2 linked regions of the Bythopirellula goksoeyrii genome follow. The main gene of each other region encodes a partner of the protein of the gene in region 2 in a complex. Links are inferred from orthologs where the notes say so. Each region holds a gene or a part of one and is shown on either strand. Other genes may lie near its edges. The genes, in order: trxA and Pr1d_RS08715.

What was found.
Region 1: the proteins of Pr1d_RS08715 (region 2) and trxA are in contact, whole or in part, in a crystal structure (PDB 1F6M), measured with the Escherichia coli proteins. The link is inferred for Bythopirellula goksoeyrii from one-to-one orthologs.

The regions. Positions count from the first base shown.
Region 1 is NZ_CP042913.1:1,699,484-1,716,792, forward strand. What follows is about bases 6,200-8,904. They hold trxA (thioredoxin), read right to left. Parts: upstream 7,863-8,904; coding sequence 7,536-7,862; downstream 6,200-7,535. Other genes in these bases: Pr1d_RS06820 (coiled-coil domain-containing protein), read right to left, coding at 6,200-7,307; Pr1d_RS06830 (thioredoxin family protein), read left to right, coding at 8,175-8,744; Pr1d_RS06835 (hypothetical protein), read left to right, coding at 8,852-8,904. In the rest of the region: NAD-dependent DNA ligase LigA, read left to right, coding at 1-1,960; Pr1d_RS06810 (tetratricopeptide repeat protein), read right to left, coding at 2,018-4,369; Pr1d_RS25695 (hypothetical protein), read left to right, coding at 4,695-5,579; more of Pr1d_RS06820, read right to left, coding at 5,625-6,199; more of Pr1d_RS06835, read left to right, coding at 8,905-9,640; Pr1d_RS06840 (glycoside hydrolase family 2 TIM barrel-domain containing protein), read left to right, coding at 10,047-12,866; Pr1d_RS06845 (carboxylate-amine ligase), read right to left, coding at 12,914-14,047; Pr1d_RS06850 (M20 metallopeptidase family protein), read right to left, coding at 14,050-15,261; Pr1d_RS06855 (menaquinone biosynthesis family protein), read right to left, coding at 15,291-16,181; Pr1d_RS06860 (hypothetical protein), read left to right, coding at 16,579-17,309. UniProt on the Escherichia coli protein: Participates in various redox reactions through the reversible oxidation of its active center dithiol to a disulfide and catalyzes dithiol-disulfide exchange reactions.
Region 2 is NZ_CP042913.1:2,198,494-2,201,292, reverse strand. It holds Pr1d_RS08715 (thioredoxin-disulfide reductase), read right to left. Parts: upstream 2,029-2,799; coding sequence 973-2,028; downstream 1-972. Other genes in the region: Pr1d_RS08710 (carbon starvation CstA family protein), read left to right, coding at 2,405-2,799; asnS (asparagine--tRNA ligase), read right to left, coding at 1-948.

The sequences.
Region 1 (17,309 bases), 490 kb from region 2 along the record:
CCATGATGCGCGATACTACGGGGAGGCCGCGCCGACGATCACGGACCTCGAGTACGATCGGCTCATGGATCGGCTCAAGGAACTTGAAGCCGCACATCCTGCTCTGGTGACGCCGGATAGTCCCACGCAACGAGTAGGTGGAGCGCCGGTCGACGAATTGAACTCGGTGCGGCATCTGGTGCCGATGATGTCGATCGACAACACCTACAGCCTTGAGGAACTTCGTAGGTATGGCGAGCGGACGGCGAAGTTGCTGCCGGATGAGAGCATCGAGTGGGTCGTGGAACTCAAGATTGATGGCGTGGCCATGTCACTCATCTACGAACAAGGACAACTCACTCGTGGCGTCACACGGGGTGACGGCACCACTGGCGACGATGTCACTCACAATGTCCGTACCGTGCTGGGGGTCCCTCTGCGGCTTGCTGGCGACGGGTTTCCGCCGCTGGTCGAAGTTCGTGGTGAGATCTACATGACCAATGCGGATCTGGTGAGACTCAACGAGAAGCGTCAGGAGCAGGGGCTCGAAGCTTACTCAAACACACGGAATGTTACGGCTGGAAGTATACGCCTGCTAGATCCACGAATCTGTGCCGAGAGGCGACTGCGACTCTTTTGCCACGGTGTGGGCCAAGTCGAAGGTCTTCATGCGACGACACACATGGAGTTTCTCAAACAGCTTGGTGATTGGGGGTTGCCGGCAACACCGCACGTCGAATGTTTTCCTGACTTTGAGGCAGCGATCACACATTGCGAGGGGCTTATCGAACGACTTCACGAACTCGATTTCGAAGTCGACGGACTCGTGTTGAAAGTGAATCGGTTCGATCAACGCGGGCGGTTGGGTGCCACCAGCAAGAGCCCCCGCTGGCTGATCGCTTACAAGTTTGAGAAATACGAGGCCGTAACGCGGCTCAATGAAATCCGCGTCCAAGTTGGCAAGACGGGCACCATCACTCCGGTGGCGGAACTGGAGCCGGTGGAACTCGCTGACACGACAGTAAGTCGAGCCAGCCTGCACAATGCCGACGAGATCGCCCGGAAAGACGTGCGCGAGGGCGATACGGTTGTGGTTGAGAAGGCGGGGAAGATTATTCCGCATATTTTACGGGTTGAGACTCACTTGAGGCCTGAAGGGACAAAGCCATTTCTTTTTCCGACACACTGTCCCGAGTGCGAGAGTGAATTGGTGAAAGACGAGGGGGGCGTCTATATTCGTTGTCCAAACCTCGCCTGTCCCGCTCAGCTGCGCGAACGGTTGCAATATTTTGCGAGTCGAACCGCGATGGATATCGAGGGACTAGGCGAAAAGCTGATTGACCAACTTGTCTCGACGGGACTGGTGAAGCGTTTTGCAGATTTGTACGATTTGACCGTTGAACAACTCGCCCAGCTCGAACGGATGGGGCAGAAGTCAGCTCAGAATGTGGTGGACGCGATTCGAGAAAGTAAGTCACGCTCATTTGCCAGGCTGTTGAACGGGTTGACGATCCGCCACGTCGGAACCCGTGTAGCATCCATTCTTGCTGAGCAATTTCAGACGATGTCTGCATTGCAGGCGGCGACTATCGAACAATTAAGCCAAGTAGAAGAGGTCGGTCCGATCATCGCTGAGAGCGTCTACAGTTTTCTACACAACGAAAACGGAATCGAAACGATCAACGGCTTGGAAGAGGCTGGCGTTAGTATGGGGATGGTAAAAGAGCAGACCACTGCCCCACAGCATCAGCCGTTTGCCGGAAAGTCGTTTGTCGTCACTGGGAAGTTAGAAAACTATACTCGTGATGAGATCCAATTGCTGATAGAGCAATATGGCGGAAGAGCGACCAGTAGCGTCTCTGCGAGCACGGACTACCTGGTCGCAGGTGAAAAGGCCGGAAGCAAACTTGCCAAGGCCCAGGAGCTAGGCGTCGCCGTGCTTACCGAAGAAGAGTTCCATGCGCTCTGTGCCGGCGAGTGAAGTACTTTGTCATTCCTAAAGATTGCGCTCAACTCCAAAAAAAGTCCTAACAAAGCCCTAATTCGTTTTACGGATCGCAGCATTCACTTCCGGTGAAATCGCTACGCCGAGTTGCTCAGCGCGGCGGATGAGTTGGCGGGCTTCCTCATGTGCGCCTTGCTGCCACAACAGTAGACCCAGATTGTAGTTGAGTTGTGGGGCATCAGGATGCACCGCGAGCCCTGCACGATAGGCCCGCTCGGCTTCGGCATTCATGCCCAATTGAGCTAGCAGGCCGCCATAGTTGGCACTTGCTGCGGGGTCTCCTGGTTTGAGATCTAGGGCACGTTGATAGGCTTCCAGTGCCGAGTCGACAGCCCCCAACACGTAGTAAGTATTGGCAAGCTGTAACTGGGAAGTGAAATGTTGCGGGTCGAGTTTCTGTGCTCGCGATAGAAACGTGATTGCGCGCATGGGTTTGTTTAACTGGAATTGCGTAAGCCCCATCTGATAGTTCAGTTCAGCAGACTCCGGACTGATTTGAAGTGCATCTTTCAAAGGTACCAACGCGCGTTGGGGGTCTCCGGCGGCATTGAGCGAAGCGCCCAGTGCGGCCAAGACTCTCCAGTTGTCGGCATTGTCAGCGGCGAGGAAGCTTGCCAGTTCGACCGCTTGGTGGTGATGGCCGTCGCGGTTGAGTAATTGAATCTTTCCCAATTCTCCGATGAGAGAATCTGGGAATCGCTCTGCGATCGTTGTGTACAGCGTTGCTGCTTGTTGAGTTTGGTTCTGATCGAGATAAAAGTCCGCCAATTGTTCGTAAGGTTCGGCCGACTCGGAGCCCAGTTCAACTGCGAGCTTCAGTTCGACTTCAGCTTGTTCTTGCTCGCCCAGGCGGTGGAGTACCGTCCCCAGATCGCAATGATGCGACCATTGATTCGGAGCGATGGCGATGGCCTTTTCGAACTGCCGCTTGGCTTCCTGCAATCGGTTGCCCAGCAGATAGGCTAGACCCAAATCAGCGTGGGCAGTGTGAGAACGCTCACGAAGGGCCAAGGCTTTCTCGGCGTGGAGTATGGCCTGTGGGGCATTGCCTTTGGACAATGCATTGCGACTGAGCAAGGCGTGGCATTCGGGAAGATTAGGTGTTAGCGCAGCCAAGGCGACTAAACGCTCGGAAGGGCCGTCCTCAGGTTCAAGCAGCAAGCGCCTGCGCTCAGCGAATAGCAGACCCGCCATGATGGCAAGTAGTAATGCCCATTTGGCCGCATGGATTGCCGCCGGTACAGTGATCATCGGCGGGGCATCGCTCGTTGGAGTCTCGACTAAATTCTCCTGTGTCTTGCGTTCACTTACTTTCCAGATGAAGCCGTCAAAGTAGAAATGGAGAAACGAAGAAGTCACGAAAGCGGCGATAAGCCACTGGTAGGCATTCTCGGTTCCTGCGGTGAAAATGTAGGCATTGGCGTCCACCGTGAAGTAGCGAATTGAGCTATATGCCGCAATTGCTGCCAAGTAGAGGCCCAACATGCTCCATCGATCTTCGAAGAGAAAACCCAATGGTCCGAAGCGATTGCCGGCGCGGTTGAAGAGGCGCTTGTTGTAGATCCATACGATCGCGTAGTACTGGACGGCGTGGTAGATCTCGAACATCGCAATGCCAATCAAGAGATTGACCGAGAGTCGTCCCGTGTACCAGAAGAACCAACCAGTCGTACCGATTAGCAATAGTTTGACCCAAGAGATCGGATAGCCGGCTTTATGCAGTCGTAGGAGGTTCACCAGATAGCCAATCAGGACCGCGATCAGCGCTCCGCCAATCAGCAGCCGCGCCCAATCGAGCCAGACGGGACCAAATATAGGAAGGCCAGACTCCCACATCGTTTTGGCAATGCCGAACATGCGGGCATCGCTGAACACAACACCAGCAACAAACACAGTCAGGCAGAGCCAATGATCGAGACGGGCAGTCAAGCGATCGGTCACTCCCCGTCGCAGGTCGTAGATGCGCATGAAACCGTATGTTTGCATCAATCCGTGCCAAGTGCCCCAAATCAGCAAGACCAACTCTAGTCCGTGGAGATGTCGCCAAGGAAGGTGGAGCCACTGAGCCAATCCGCTGGGAGGCGTAAAGCAGAGAGCCATAGCGAACACCAGAGGAGGCACGAAAAGAAAACGCATGCGATATCGCGCAAAAAGCTCTCGATCGCCGTACGCCCTCATGAAGCCTGGCAGATGATGTCCCAGGGAAGCAAATGATATCACCGCCAACGAAACTTGCTCGGGGGTGAGCCACTGACGCACCAGAACCAATATGACCGGTACAATCAGTATTGGCGTGACTACGACGTACGTCATGTCCCACCAGGGAGAGATGATCCAGCTCTGGTGGCGGGCTTTGGCGGTTGGAGAAAGTTGCGTTGTAGACACGGATTTAAGCGATCTGAGTGAAATCGGGGGCCTATCTCCAAGTATTGCACCCTTCCCCGCTGCGTCCTCCCGCTGATGGGGAGAAAACTGAGAAATCGGCTCCCAAAATGGCATATTGGCCAATCATTCAAGACATAGGCGGCAAAACCGACCGATTTGGCGGGGACATTCATGAAAATGTTGGCAATTGGCGTGCGCCAGTTTATGCTGGAGAGACCGGCTGAATTATTGTCAATTCAGCCAACCCTTCGTAATTCAAGCCCTGCGATCAGCTGGGGCTTCAAGAAACCAAGTAGTCCTCGGCTTCTGAAAAGGTTGTACTGTCATGGCGTCCGCCCAAATGATGAAATGGTATCTGGTATTGGCAATCATGGTCTTGGGAACTGCCGTAAGTGGGCAGCATTCAAGAGCTGATGAACCTGCTGCTGAGACGGCACCGGCGCTCGATGTGTTCGATGCCATCGACCAAGGCGTGATCGACGCAAAGTTCATCGCTCGCGATAGTCAGCGCGGCCGATTGTTCTTGACTAACAAGACCGATGAACCTGTTGATGTGCTCATTCCCGATGCCTTTGCTGGAGTTCCCGTCATGCATCAATTTGGCGGTGGTGGAGGTGGTGGCGGTTTGGGCGGCGGCGGCGGCGGGCAGCAAAGTGTCGGCGGCGGCGGCGGCGGTCGAGGCGGCGGTGGTCGAGGCGGCGGTGGTCGAGGCGGCGGTGGCGGACGCTTCAATGTTGCCCCTGAAAAAGTCAACACGATCGACGTCCCACTGTTGTGTCTGGACCATGGTCTTCGGGATCCTTCGTCGAACAAGCCTTATGAAATTCGTCCCATCGAAGATGTTGTCGCCGACCCCGCTGTGATTGAAATTGTGGCTGCCTATGCCAATGGTGACCTGCAGCCTGCTGCAGCGCAAGCAGCAGTCTGGAATGTGAATAGCAATGTAAGTTGGCAAGAACTTGCCGCCAAACTCACGGGCACGGCCCGCCAAGTTGTGCGAGATCCGTATTTCTCTCCTGCTGAGATCAAGAACGCAATGGCGATCGTCGCTGGAGCCCAGCAGGCAACTGCCGGCCAAAAGGTAGAACGTCGCAACTGGAAACCCGTCAGCGAGAGAAATCCAGACGGCGAGAAAGATGCCACACCGGAGAAATTGGATATTCCCGAAACTGTCGGTCCACAAAGCGACCAATCGGCGGACAACAGCTAACACAACCGGAACCAGCGCGGAATTGGACCGATTCCATCCGTCTCGCTACGCCGCGTGACTCCAGCAGGCACGTTCAGCGGCCAGCAGCCGCTGCAGTTCGTGTTGGTACTCTGCTTGTTGGGCTTGCCAGTTTAGCTCGGCTTCTTCGTAAGTGCGCTGCTGGGCATCGAGTTCTTGCTCGCGGGCGACCAGTCGGGCTGCCCGTTGTTCGAGGTCTTGCTCGCGGCGGTCCAGCCACAACTGTAGGTCTTGACGCTGATTGGCCAATTGGGAGTGTTCCGTAGCCAGTTCGCTACGCACGGATTCCAATTCCCGATGGCGACGGCTTGCTTCGTCCGCTGCCAACTGAAAATGGTCGGCAAGTCGCACACGCAATTGCGATATGGAACGCGACAAGGTTGCCGGTGCGAGCACGCCTTGTAGTTGCAACCAGGTTTCTTCCGTGGCCAGCCGGATTTCCAACACTTCTCGTTGCGCACTGCGCAATTCTTCTTGCAATTGCTCGAGCGCGTCCTGACGTTGGTCCAGCATCGCTTCACGGCGGTCGATTTCCTGCTCTCGCCGTGCCAGCTGCAGACTGGTAGTTTCCTTTTCTTTCGCCAACCGCTTGCGCTCTGTAGTGACATGGTTTTTGAACTTCAGCTCTTGATGCTCAAGTTCTGAACGCTGCTCTGCGAGTTGCACCTGTTGTTCGGCCAACATCGATTCAGCGGCTGTGAGATTTGCCGCTCGCTGCTCGAACAAGTTGGCTGTTTGTTGCAGCTCCACCATTTTCTGCTCTGTGACACCGAGTCGTTCAAATCGTTGCAGAGCGGTCTTGATTTCTTGTTCCCGGAAGCGAATACGGCGATCTTGTTCTGTGGCGTCGCACAGCTTGTACTCCACTTCTTGCTGGATGCGCCCGAGTTCAGCACGTTGGAATTCTAGCTCGCTACTCTCTTCTCCCAATCTTAGTTCCCAAGCTCGCAGATCTTCCAGGCGTTTGTTTAGTTCAGAATCTGCGTCGTGGATTCTCGTCGAACGCTGCTGCAAGGAGACTTCGGTCGTCGTAATTTGTTCCATTTGCTTGTACAGCTGCGCTTCGCGGGCATCCATTTCCCGATGGCGTTCTTCACAAGCAAGCTTTGCTTCGGTGAACTCTTCCTCTTTCGAACAGCAGAGAGCCGTCTTTAGTTCGAGTTCATTGAGTTTCTCAGTCAGCTCGCTTTGAGCAAAGTCGAGTTCGGCCTGTAGTTTGTCTAGTTGTCGCTCACGCTCTTCAAGTTTGAGCGATTTCTCGACACTGGCCTCGTGCTGGCCTTTGTCGACAGCGAATTTGCCTTGACTGTTTAGATCAGAGGCACGTTCTTCGAGTTCCGCTTCCCGCGCGTCGAGCTCACTTTCCCGTTCGTCAAGCCACAATCGAGCACTGCGAATACGGCTTTCCAGTTCGGCCTCGTGCCCATTGAGCGCAGACTCTCGGTGATCTAGTTCGGTCAGTCGCGATTGGAGTCGCTCTGCCAGATCGGCAGCATGGCGGCTGAGGGCTTCGGGTGGCGCTCCCGCGGCAAACAACTCATCGATGCCAAATTCATCCCCTTCGTCGCTCTGCGCACCAATTTCCACCGAGGCACGACTGGGAACAGCTGCCACACCGCGAGATACCGGATGAGCCGAATCGACTCGCATCTCGCGCTGAGGACTTGCGCCTTCAGTGATACTGCCTTGCTCTGGATTGTTCGCTGCCATGGGAGAGATGCCCGCTAATGCTGGAGGAGGAGGCAGAGTTTCGCCAATTGGCAAACTTTACCTAAACGTCACATCGGCACATTGGCGTGCTGAGTTCAATTAGGCTAGAGAAAAGCTCGCATTAACCAGCACTGCTAGCACCAGTAACAATAATAGCCGCTGGCGGAAGCCCGTGGTTCCGTCAGCGGCTAATCGTTGACTTTAAGCATGATGGATAGATGCCAGAGTTTAAGCCTTGGCGGCGTCAATCGCTTCTTGCAAACGATTCTTGGGCTGCACCCCAACGAAACGGTCGACGACTTCGCCGTCCTTGAAGATCATGATCGTAGGGATGCTGCTTACGCCATAGCTCTGGGCCGAGGAGGGGGCATCATCCACGTTGAGTTTCATCACTTTGGCTGAACCGGCATTCTCGCCAGCCAACTCTTCAACGAGTGGCGCGATTTGACGGCATGGCCCACACCAAGGCGCCCAAAAATCGACGAGCACGGGCTCGGAAGATTTCAGCACTTCGGCATCAAAATTGGTGTCATTGATTTCTGCTACAGCACCCATGATTATCTCCTTGTTTCTGGATAGTGATGACATCTCTCGTGTCAATCAGGCCATCCTACTTGATACTCTACCTATCTGGTTCTGGTGGACATCGGCATACAAATTGGCAAATCTGCACAAACTTGCGTGAAACCGATTGCTTCAAGATTATTGGCATACTTTTCGCGACTGTCAACGAACCCTCCAGTGCATTGCCGAAACCCGGGCGATGCTAGATACTTGGGAGGATAGCCCGATTGAGCCCCATTCTTGGACACCCGGGGCGTAGATCATCTTACTCAATACATTTCTCGATTTTTGGAGAATAAAACCATGGCCCGCACACCCAGCAATATGCTTCCCCTAGGTACTCAGGCTCCTGACTTCTCGCTCATGAACGTTGACGGCAAGACAGTCTCGCTGAGTGATTTCTCCGGCGCCCCTGCCCTGTTGATAATGTTCATCTGCAATCACTGTCCTTTTGTCAAACACATCGCCGACGAACTTGCCAGGTTGGGACAGGAGTACACTAGTAAAGGAGCGGCAGTCGTAGCAATCAATTCCAACGACGTGGCCAACTACCCCGGGGACTCTCCCGAGCAAATGGTCGCCGAGGCCGAGGAGCGTGGCTATGTGTTTCCCTATCTCTACGACGAGACCCAGGAAGTCGCCCAGGCGTACAAAGCAGCCTGCACTCCCGACTTTTTTCTGTTTGATAGTCAGCATCAATTAGTCTATCGGGGCCAACTCGACGCGAGTCGTCCCGACAGCGGAATCCCCGTGACGGGTGCCGACCTGAGAGCTGCGCTTGATGCCGTGTTAGCTGGGAAGAAGCCCAGCGCAGATCAGACTCCCAGTTTGGGCTGCAATATCAAATGGAAACCGGGGAATGAACCGGGGTGAAAAATTGGTGATCCAAATACCTCACCTTCATGACTAGCAAGCCAACACACCGGCGGCTAGAACTTGTTGCTGGCCATTCTATAGTCTCGTTTTTGAAAGAGCCAAAAATGAAGAAACTACTCGCAGTAGTCGGAATCCTGTTAGCTCTGATAGCGGTCGGCATTTTCTGTGTTTTCTTCATCACCAGTGGTATCGTGGAAACGGCGGACGGCTTTTTCCAACAGGTGGCGGGCGGCAACATAGTGGAGTCTCGCGACTACCTGGCAGAAGAGTTTAAGGCGGCTACAACTCAAGATGAGTTGAAAACTTTCCTCACCGAATCAACTTTGGTCGATTTCAAGGAGGCCAGTTGGAATAGTCGGTCTGTCGCCAATGGATCCGGCGAATTGGAGGGGACCGTGCTGACGAAGACTGGTGGTTCAATTCCCCTCAAGATCAGCTTTGTTAAGGAATCAGGTGCCTGGAAGATCTACGGTATTCAAAAAAAAGATGCAGGACTGAACACAGAAGCTACCAACGATGTGGCTATTCCAACGAAGGCAGAGGCGGCCGTTTTGATCAAAGAAACTACGCAAGACTTTGCCGCTGCCATCAACGCGAAAGACTACACTCAGTTTCACGCCGGGTTGTCGAGGGAGTTTCAAGAACAAGTGCCGCTAGAAAAGTTCAACGAGATCTTTTCAGTATTCATCGATTCAGCAGTCGATCTCTCCGTGCTGGAGAAACTTGAGCCGATGTTCACCGCCGAACCAGCGATGTCAGCAGAAGGCGTATTGGCATTAGAGGGATATTTTCCGTCGAAGCCTTCGCGTGTCAAGTTTTCGTACAAGTATGTATGGCGTGATAAAAAGTGGGAATTGCTGGGGATCAATGTCGATATCGAACCCGTCGATTAGAGACAATGAGTCATGTATGTAGCTGGAGACAGTTCCTTCAATGGAAGCTAGGTCGCTGTGGCGAACTGGCTGAGGAGAGATGGCGGTCCTAAAGTTATTCTAGTTGCGAAACCCTTGATAACTCTGGCAGTCTGCGCACCACCTCTACGGCATTGCTGGTATCAGCTTGGATTGAAAGTTTCCGGTCGTCGCAGCTTGGCTAAATGGCAGAATCCCGGCACAACTCCAAGTATTGTTCGCAGTCGATTTGATGTGCTGCAAGGTGCTTACTAGCGTCGAAGTAGCCTGATAGGCTGTACTCTTTTGTTTCAGATTAGGTCGACGCGTAGGAATCTCTGCAGGCTATGTAGGCGTATGCTGCTAGATCTCGTCTGAGGTTTCCTTATTAGGGGGTGATATGGTTTTCGTGTCGCAGAGACTCCTTCTCGCACATGTCATTAACGTATTCTTGGCAGCATATTGCTCCGCACAGCATACGGAGCAGGTTTATTTATCCGGTACCGACAAAGATCATACCGTTGATTGGCAGTTTCAATGTACGTCGGGAGCGAGGTCCGGCGAGTGGACTACTATCCCCGTGCCGTCGCATTGGGATGTGTTGGGCTTTGGTTCGCTTAATTACAAGAAAGACATCGGTTCTGCCTTGGAAGAGCGCGGTCTCTACAAGCATACGTTTGAGGCTGCGAAAGATTGGGAGGACGAGCGGGTTCTGCTGGTCTTTGAGGGAGTAATGACCGACACAACAGTGAAGCTCAATGGTCAGACTGTTGGGCCAACACATCAAGGCGGGTTCTATCGTTTTCAATATGACGTAAGTGACTTTCTCAAGTTTGGTGAAAAGAATCTTCTTGAGGTCGATGTGGCCAAACATTCGGCCAACGAATCGGTTAACAAGGCGGAGCGCACGGCCGATTTTTGGGTGTTCGGGGGAATCTATCGGCCAGTGTACCTGAAGATAGTTCCAAACCAGTTCATCGAGCGTGTGGCGATTGATGCCCAAGCCAACGGTGAGTTCTCGGCAGAAGTTTTTTCAAGCACGAACACCTCGAAAAACATTGGTCCGAAATTTTCCATCGAGGCACAGGTAAAGACCATCGATGGCGAGCCTGTTAGTACGCCCTTTGGAGTTGAGACAATAACTCCGGGAAGCAACAGTTCGACTACGGTCGCAGCAAAGTTTGATTCTCCCCAGTTATGGAGCGCAGAAAAGCCGAATCTCTATCAAGTAGAATTCCGGTTAAAACGTGGTTCTGAAGTTCTTCACAGTACGACGGAGCGGTTTGGCTTTCGTACGGTAGAAGTTCGCGCGGACGATGGCATCTATGTCAATGGTCAGAAAGTTGTACTCAAGGGGGTGAATCGACACTCGACTTGGCCGGATTCGGGACGTTGCCTTAGCGAAGCGGTTCATCGCTTAGATATTGAAACGATTCAAGGGATGAATATGAACGCGGTGCGAATGTCGCACTATCCCCCCGATCCCCAGTTTCTTGATCTGTGCGATGAATTGGGACTGTACGTCCTTGATGAACTTGCTGGGTGGCATTGGCATTACGACACCCAAATTGGCAGTCAGCTTGTCAAGGAACTGGTTACGCGCGATGTGAATCATCCCGCGGTGTTGTTCTGGGACAATGGCAACGAGGGGGGATTTAATTATTCACTCGATGAACAATTCGGCTGGTACGATCCACAGCACCGCACGGTTCTGCATCCGTGGGAGGCATTCAACCACGTCAATACGGCCCACTATTTGGAGTTTGATCGGGCCGAGGTTGCCAGCAAAGGAGTTCCCACACGCCACGGGACGGGAGAGGTCTATCAGGAGTGGGAAGATGTGAACGATCCCAATAAATATATCTACATGCCCACCGAAATGCTGCACGGTTTGTACGATGGTGGGAGTGGTGCGGGGCTTGAAGCTTACTGGGAGATGATGCGACAGAGCCCGGTTCTTGGGGGAGCTTTCCTGTGGGTGCTTTTTGATGAAGGGATCAAACGAGCCGACGGCACGATCGACTGTGCTGGCAATCAAGCCCCCGATGGTATTGTTGGTCCGTATCGAGAACGTGAAGCGAGTTTCTATACGATTCAAGAGATTTGGTCGCCTGTACAAGTTAGTTTGAGTGATAAGAGTTCGCTTGAGATCAAGAATGAGTACAGCTTTACAGATGTTAGTGAATGCAAGTTAACCTGGCAGCTACGAAAATTCAGCCAGCTTGATGACCCTGAAGCAGGCTACGAAGTTCTGGCCGAAGGGGAGCCCGCGTTGCCCTCCATTGCTCCAGGCAAAAAAGGAACGCTCCAACTTGATCTGCCAAATGATCAACATTCGGCAGATTGCTTGGCAGTACGAATTGACAACCCTCAGGGGCGTGAACTGTGGACATGGGTCTGGCCTTTATCAGACTTGCCGCCGAAAGCATTCATGGAAAATGACAATCGGCTCGGTAGCGTAGTGATTAGTTCGACTGAAAAGGAGATTTCAGCGGTGGTCGGAGATCTTCAGGTAGCGATTGATAAGCAATCAGGGATGCTAGAGGGAGTGCGACGGGGGGATCAAAAGTACTCACTATCCAATGGCCCAGAAGCTACGACAGTACCGTCTTCGCTGATTTCACTGAATCACAGAATGGAAAACGAAGTTGCACTGATTGAGGGAGAATTCTCTGGTGGGCTGCGAAGTGTCACGTGGGCGATTCATCCTAGCGGTTGGATCGACTGCACCTATGCGTATCAAGCGAAAGGAGAGTCCGACTATTTCGGTGTAACATTCGATTATCCTGCCGAATTTGTCCAAGGGAAGAAATGGCTCGGAAACGGGCCGTTTCGGGTTTGGAAGAATCGCCGACGGGGTGGGACCCTTGGGGTCTGGGAAAACGAACAGAACGAAACGATTACAGGCTACTCGGAATGGGACTACCCGGAGTTTGCAGGTTGCTTTTCCGATGTGCATTGGATGCGATTGCAAACGAGTGAAGGACCGATTACGGTCGTGCCTCATGATCGAGAAAGTTACTTGCAAGTCCTTTTGCCTGAACAGCCTCCAGAAGATTTTGTGGGGAAAACAAAATTCGAACTTCCCCAGTGTGGGATAGCATTGCTCGATGCCATTCCAGCGGTGGGAAGTAAATTTAAAACCCCAGAAACCACTGGCCCGCGTGGTCAGCCCAATGTGGGTAAGGGCATATATGAGGGAAAGGTAAGCTTCTATTTCGGGGAATAAGAATTGGCAAGCTTGCTGAGAAAGCGATAAAAAAGTCTTTGTAGATATTAATCTGCGTTCTTAGGTGAGACGCGTGATAGTTCCGTCAAACGCCGGACAACTTCCTCGGCACTGCCGGTCTCGGCTTGGATTGAGAGTTGCCGATCGGCGCAGCTTGGCTCCGAGGCAATCTGGCGACATCGCTCCAAGTGATGTTCACAAGCGAGTTGCTTTGCCATCGGTGTGAGGTGATCGACGAGTTTATTGACGCTCTGTTCGACTGTTACGACCTGATAAGTGAAGGAATCGACTAGTTGAGCAGCAGTGCCGTAGCGGGCGGCCCGCCACTTGTTTTGCCGCACCATCATCGGATGGCAGTCGTGCTGGTAGGTGCCGTTGTCGATCTCATCAGAGAGGGTCTTCACCAAGCATTGCACCAATGCCGCGATGGCCAACGTGTCTTCCAAACTGCCCGGCATGTCGCAAACACGGACTTCCACCGTGCCGAAACTGTGATGAGGTCGCACATCCCACCAAATTTCGCGGATCGTGTTGATAAAACCAGTGTCGACCATGTGATTCACAAGCCACACGTACTCGCTCCAGTTTCGCATCAAGGTTGGTAAGCCTGCCGTCGGCAAGCCTTCCATGATCTTCGAGCGGTAGGATTGTAACCCAGTCTGGCGGCCTTCCCAGAAAGGGCTGCTGCTTGATAAAGCCAGCAAAGTGGGGAGGTGTCGGAGAATGCGGTCGCAGATCATGACTGCTTTGTCACCGGAATCGACTCCTACATGGATATGTAGGCCAAAGGTTACCAAGCGACGTGCTAATTCTTGGAGGAGTTGGACCAGATCCAAGTACCGTTCTGTGTCGGTGACCATCTGTTCCTGCCACGGCGAGAACGGATGGGTTGCTCCCCACCAGAGTCCCATTCCCAATTGATCGGTTGCCGCTTCTACCGCAACAATCTTCTCGCGAAGATCCTTCTCTGCATCATCGACCGTTTCACAAACCCCTGTGATGATTTCGACAACACACTGCATCAGCTCGGGCTTGAGCGATTCAGTCAGTTTTTCGGGCACAAGCTCGGCAACTTGATCGAAGGCACTCGTTAAGGCCATCGTGCGGCCATCAACTATTCCCAACTCAATTTCAACACCGAGAGTGGGTCGATCGTTCGCGTTGAATTCGATCTTCGCCATGTTCATTTTATCTGAGGTTCACAAGCCGCTACGACTGCGCGGACTAAAACTCGGACACCGATCTCTAATGCCGTCTCGTCGATGTCAAACTTGGGGGTATGTAAGGGCGTGATCGCAGCAAGATCGGCTGCGCAACCAAGTCGGAACATGGCCCCCGGCACGTGTTCAAGGTAGCAGGCAAAGTCCTCACTTCCCATGCTCGGGCGCGTAATCAGCTGCACATTTTTAGCCCCCACGACCTCTTCGCCGGCTTGCCAAATCAGGGAGGTTGCGGCAGCATCGTTGACCACTGAGGCAATACTTGCGTCAAGGGTAAGCTCGATTTTTGTACTCGTGATTCCTTCCACTCCGCGAATCACTTGATGAATTTGATCAATTGTACGTGAGCGAACCCCCGAGTCGAGAGTACGCATGGTGCCACGTAGTTCCACCTGATCTGGTATGACATTCGGATTGGTGCCTCCCTGGATGCTGCCAAAAGTCAGCACGACAGCATCCTGAGTATCGGTAGCCCGTGGCACGAATTGGTAGAGCGAATTGATCAACTGTGCTGCCGCGGCAATCGGATCACGAGATTCGTGAGGCCGGGCCGCGTGACCACCGCGGCCAGTGATCGTGAGATGCACAGCATCGCAGGACGCCGTCATCGGTCCGCTGCGAAGGGCAATTTCGCCGGTTCGCCGAGTTGGATCGACATGTAATGCAAATATCTTCTCGACGCCTACCAGGACATCAGTTTCAATCATCTGTGCCGCGCCAGTAGCAGTTTCTTCGGACGGCTGAAAGATGACGCGCCAGTTGATTGGCCACGGCAACGAGCCACTTTCTGTGAGTAGCACCAAAGCCTGCACCACTCCAAACGCAATGGAAGTATGAGCGTCGTGGCCGCAAGCATGCATGATCCCTGGATGGGTGCTCCGATACGGCGTGGTTTTTTCATCTTGAATTCGCAACGCGTCGATGTCACCACGAACAGCGATGCGGCCCAACACAGAATCCTTCTCTGAACCACCGTCTGCAATGGCCCCGCAACCCTCGGGGCCCATCTGAACTTCGACACCTAATTGCCCCAGCAGTTGATACAAGTGCATGCTCGTGGCAAGTTCGACGCCACTTGGTTCCGGATGGGCGTGGAGATGCCGCCGAAGGTCGCGGACCTCATCACGCTTTTCAGAGATGATCGCGTCAAGACGTTGCTTCCAAGATTCGGGCATACGCTACTGACTTGTGCGAAATGAAGAGATTAGAGGCTAGAGGCTGGAGGTTCGAGTGGAACAAATTCTGGCACGATTAGTTCTGGTAAGATTCCCTGTTCATGGCCCATGGCTAGAAATCGCGTGACTGCCTCACGGCCTTTGGGGCCGAAGTCGAGTGTCCAATCATTGACATACATTCCCACGAATCGGTCTGCCTTATTGCGATCGAGATCCCGACCATATTGCAGAGCGTAGTCGAGCGCTTCCTCGCGATGATCAAGACCATACTTTATGCTCTCGTACAGCAATCTCTGAACTTGATCGATGGTTTTGGGGCCGAGGTCTTTGCGAATCCCATTTGCCCCCAAAGGAAGTGGCAACCCAGTCAAGTCATGCCACCAAACTCCCATGTCGACCACGAGTTGAAGGTCACTCTGACCATAAGTCAACTGACCTTCATGGATAATTAAGCCCGCATCGAGTTTCTTCCCCTGATACTCGCCGCGAACGGTGGCAGGAATAATCTCGTCAAACGGTACAACGACATATTCAAACTCTTGCCCGAGGCAAAGTCGCAAAGCGAGAAATGCGCTGGTCAATTTACCGGGGATGGCAATCACTTTTTCTCGCAGGTCCTCTACGGAGCATGCCTCTTTGGCAACGACCATGGGACCGTAATTGTCACCCATACTGGCCCCGCAACTGCAAATCGCATACTTATCGTGCAAAAAGGCATAGGCGTGGATGCTGATAGCGGTGAGTTCCAATTCGCCCTCAAACGCTCGCTCATTGAGTGTTTCAATGTCAACCAACTCGTGGGTAAACACATAGCTACCCGTGTCGACACAGCCATTGGTCAAGGCGTGGAACATGAACGCATCATCGGGGTCAGGGCTGTGACCAACGCGGATAAGTTTCTTGGTTTCGGTAGCAGGCAATTTCTTAGCTCCAACTGGAATAACAGAGGACTTAAGTCACCGATGATAGGGCCGATCGGCTCGCTACGTCAACCACTTCGTCCGTAGCCGTGCCGCGCCACGGCACACCGCCTAGAGAAGTTTCCCGGAGGATGCGGTCCGCGAGCAAGGAAATTCCAAGGATAAGTAGAGCTTGGTTCTAACCACCACCTGCTACCTTTGAGATCAAGATTTTACCCCTCGGTTGCAATTAAGGGTCATCAAAGCGAAACGTTGCTATTTCGCCGATTGGCAAGGCTTACGAGTTGGTAGAATTGTTAGCTGGTATTTTGGCAACTTTGCTGATGCTTTTCTCTCGAGGTGAATGATGTTCTTCTGCTCATGCAACAGGTTGGCTAGGCTGGTGGTGCTTGGAGCGATGTTTGGGCATCTTGACGGAGCGCCGGTTCAAGCTGCAGCGCCTGTTGATTTTGGGGTCAATTTTCAAGTCTATGGCTCCGAGGTGTTCGTGCAGTATCGTGCGTGGTGGCCAGAAAACTTTGATACACTGAAAGGCTTGATTTTCAGTTTTCCAGGCTCACGTGGTGACCAGCGAGGCATCGCGGGAAACGGCCTCTGGCAATTTCGCTTGTCACAGATGGGCTACGGAATCGTTGGCTTTCGCGACTTGCTCGATTTTGGCTATGACTACTGGGGAGAAAACGACGCTGAGGTGCAAGCCAATTTTCAAGGCGTACTCGACTCGATCGCCGCGGCTTCAGGGCATTCTGAGCTAAGTAACGCACCTGTACTTCTCGATGGTGTTTCCAAAGGGGGATATTCAGCAGGCTACTTAGCTTCGTTCGTGCCGGACCGTACGCTGGGATTCATTGCCGACAAAGGTTTCGCGACTGGTGTACTCGATAGCACGCGGCCAACAGCGCCGGGAATCGTAATCGCCGGAGAGCGTGACGACGTCGTGCAGCCGTATTTCTTGAACCAGGATTTCCTGGAGAGTCGCGCGGTCGATGGCCATACTGCTTACCTTGTGGAATGGCGCACCACACATCGCGAGACGACTGAGGCCTTTCGCTTGGCTTTAATGGATCAGTGCATGCGGGCTCGCTATCCTGTTGGGCAATTGCCTTCTTCCGAACCAGACGATCCGCT
Region 2 (2,799 bases):
ATCGATCGCCTCGGTGTAACTGAGTCGTTCAAAGTTGCGTTCTGCGATAGTTTGCAGGCTCTCCATTACGGTCTTGTCAATCCGCTCGTGGAAAAACTGCATGTCTTCCTCGCAGTTGGCCAGCACATCATTGACAATTCGCTTCAAGAACCGCTCAGCCAGATTCATGTTGTCAGTTAGCTCAAAGAAAGCCGCCTCAGGTTCGACCATCCAGAACTCAGCAAGATGCCGCGAAGTGTTGGAGTTCTCTGCTCGGAAAGTGGGCCCGAAGGTGTAAATCTTCCCCAATGCTGTAGCGTAGATTTCGCCTTCCAACTGGCCTGACACGGTGAGATAGGAAGGCCGGTCGAAAAAGTCCTGCGAGAAATCGACCGCCCCTTTGGCGTCACGGGGCACATTTTCCGGGTCAAGCGTGGTCACGCGGAACATCTCGCCGGCCCCTTCACAGTCGCTCGCCGTGATGATCGGCGTGTGGATGTAGAGGAAGCCATCCTCTTGAAAAAAATCGTGGATCGACCGACAGATGCGATTGCGAACGCGCATCACGGCACCAAAAGTATTGGTGCGCGGTCGCAAATGAGCCCACTCGCGGAGCTTTTCCATCGAGTGGCGCTTCTTCTGGAGGGGAAATTCCTCTGGATCGGCCCAGCCGTGGACGGTCACATCAGCTGCGTGTAGTTCCGTCGCCTGCCCTTTGCCCCCCGATGCCTTGATTTCACCTCGCACCGAAACACTGCAACCGGCCGAGAGATGTTTGATTTCGGACTCATAGTTGGGCAGATCGCCATCGGCAACGACCTGGATATTGGCGAGGCAACTGCCGTCGTTGAGTTCCAGAAAGCTGAAGCCCCCCTTGCTGTCGCGGCGCGTACGAATCCACCCCTGCAATAAGGCCTGACGGCCAATCGCATCGGCGAGTCTTGCCTCTCGAACGGAGAGCTTTTCCATGGCAACTTCCTTGCTCTTGTATTGTCAAATTCCCTTTGTCGCCAACCAGCGTTCGGCGTCCAGAGCCGCCATGCAACCTGTACCCGCTGCGGTAACCGCCTGACGATAGTAATCGTCGGCCACGTCTCCCGCAGCGAAGACGCCCTCGACACTGGTCTTCGTTCGAAAGGGAACAGTCCACTTGAGATATTTCTTGGCAGTCATTTCCAGTTTGCCTTCCAAGAATCGTGTGTTCGGCGTGTGGCCAATCGCCATAAAGGCGCCGGCAACTTCTTTTTCAGAAAAACTATCGTCGACTGTCGATTTAATTTTTACCCCAGTCACGCCATTCTGATCGTCGCCCAGAATTTCTTCGACTTCGCTATTCCAGAGGATGTCGATCTTGGGATTCTCTTTGGCACGATCTGCCATGATCTTGGATGCCCGCAACTCGTCGCGGCGATGCACGAGATACACAACGCTAGCAAACTTAGAAAGATAGTCACTCTCCTCGACAGCCGAGTCTCCACCGCCAACGACTACGACCGGCTTATTGCGGAAGCGAGGTAGTGCTCCGTCACATACGGCACAGGCACTCACACCGCGATTCTTGTATGCTTCTTCTGATGGAAGTCCCAAATAGTTGGCACGAGCTCCAGTGGCAATGATTACGGCATGGGCCTCGACTTCCTTACCTTCGAGCGACTTAAGCTTGAAAGGTTGGCCACTGAAATCGACTTCCGCAATATCATCCGTAACTATCCGCGTGCCGAAATTCTGCGCCTGACGACGCATCAAATGCATCAACTCGGGGCCCGAGCACCCTTCCTTCTGATGCATGTCAACGAGCCACTGATGTTCTTCGGGAAGCGACGATTTGAGGTAGGCGCTCAGGTCTCCCGCTGGGAAGCCAGGGTAATTCTCCACCTCGGTCGTTAAGGCGAGCTGCCCCAAGGGAAGCGTGCCATCCAAACGATTTTCCTCGGTGACGGCCCCTTCATACAGCAAAGGTTCCAAATTGGCGCGCGAGGCATAGATGGCCGCCGTAAAGCCGGCGGGGCCGCTTCCCACGATGACTACTTTTTCGGGCACAGCTGACATCCTTTCCTATAAAGTTCTTGCTTTCCAGTATCGAGTTGGAAATGCGAGTAGATTGTTGACTGCGGCGATTATAGGTCTCCGCGCACTGGTCGTAAACCAATCCCCCGGACGATTGGGGAGAAGTTCAAATCGAGTCCGTACAAGTGGCAAAATGACCAAGGTTCAATTGCCAAGGACCAATTCTGGCAGGTAACCCCAGTGTTATGGTCATTGGGCATTAAAATTGGGTATTCAAGGGAGGAGCCCGACTCTACGTTTCCTTCGCCTTGCTGTTTGTGTTTCTCCATCAGACCTGGGGTGGTATTATGATAATGCAAGCCAAAGGTCTTATTGCTTTTGACAACATTCGTTCCATTTTCATTACTGCTTATTATTCATGGATACTCTGCTCGTCGCCCTTGGTTCCTTTCTGGGATTCATCATTGCCTATAACACTTACGGCCGCTGGCTGGCTCGGAAAGTGTTTGGAGTCGATCCCCAGGCGGTGGTCCCCAGTCAGGAATTGCGGGACGACGTCGATTTCGTACCGACCCGCCGGAGTGTCATTTTCGGGCATCATTTCACCAGTATCGCCGGCACGGGACCGATCGTGGGGCCCGCGATCGCCGTCTTCTGGGGCTGGTTGCCGGCACTCTTATGGGTCGTCTTTGGGTCGATTTTCATCGGGGCGGTCCATGATTTTGGCGCATTGATGGTCAGCCTGCGCAATCGAGGGCAAACGGTCGGAGAAATTGCTGGCCGACTGATCTCACCTCGAGCCAGCGTCATTTT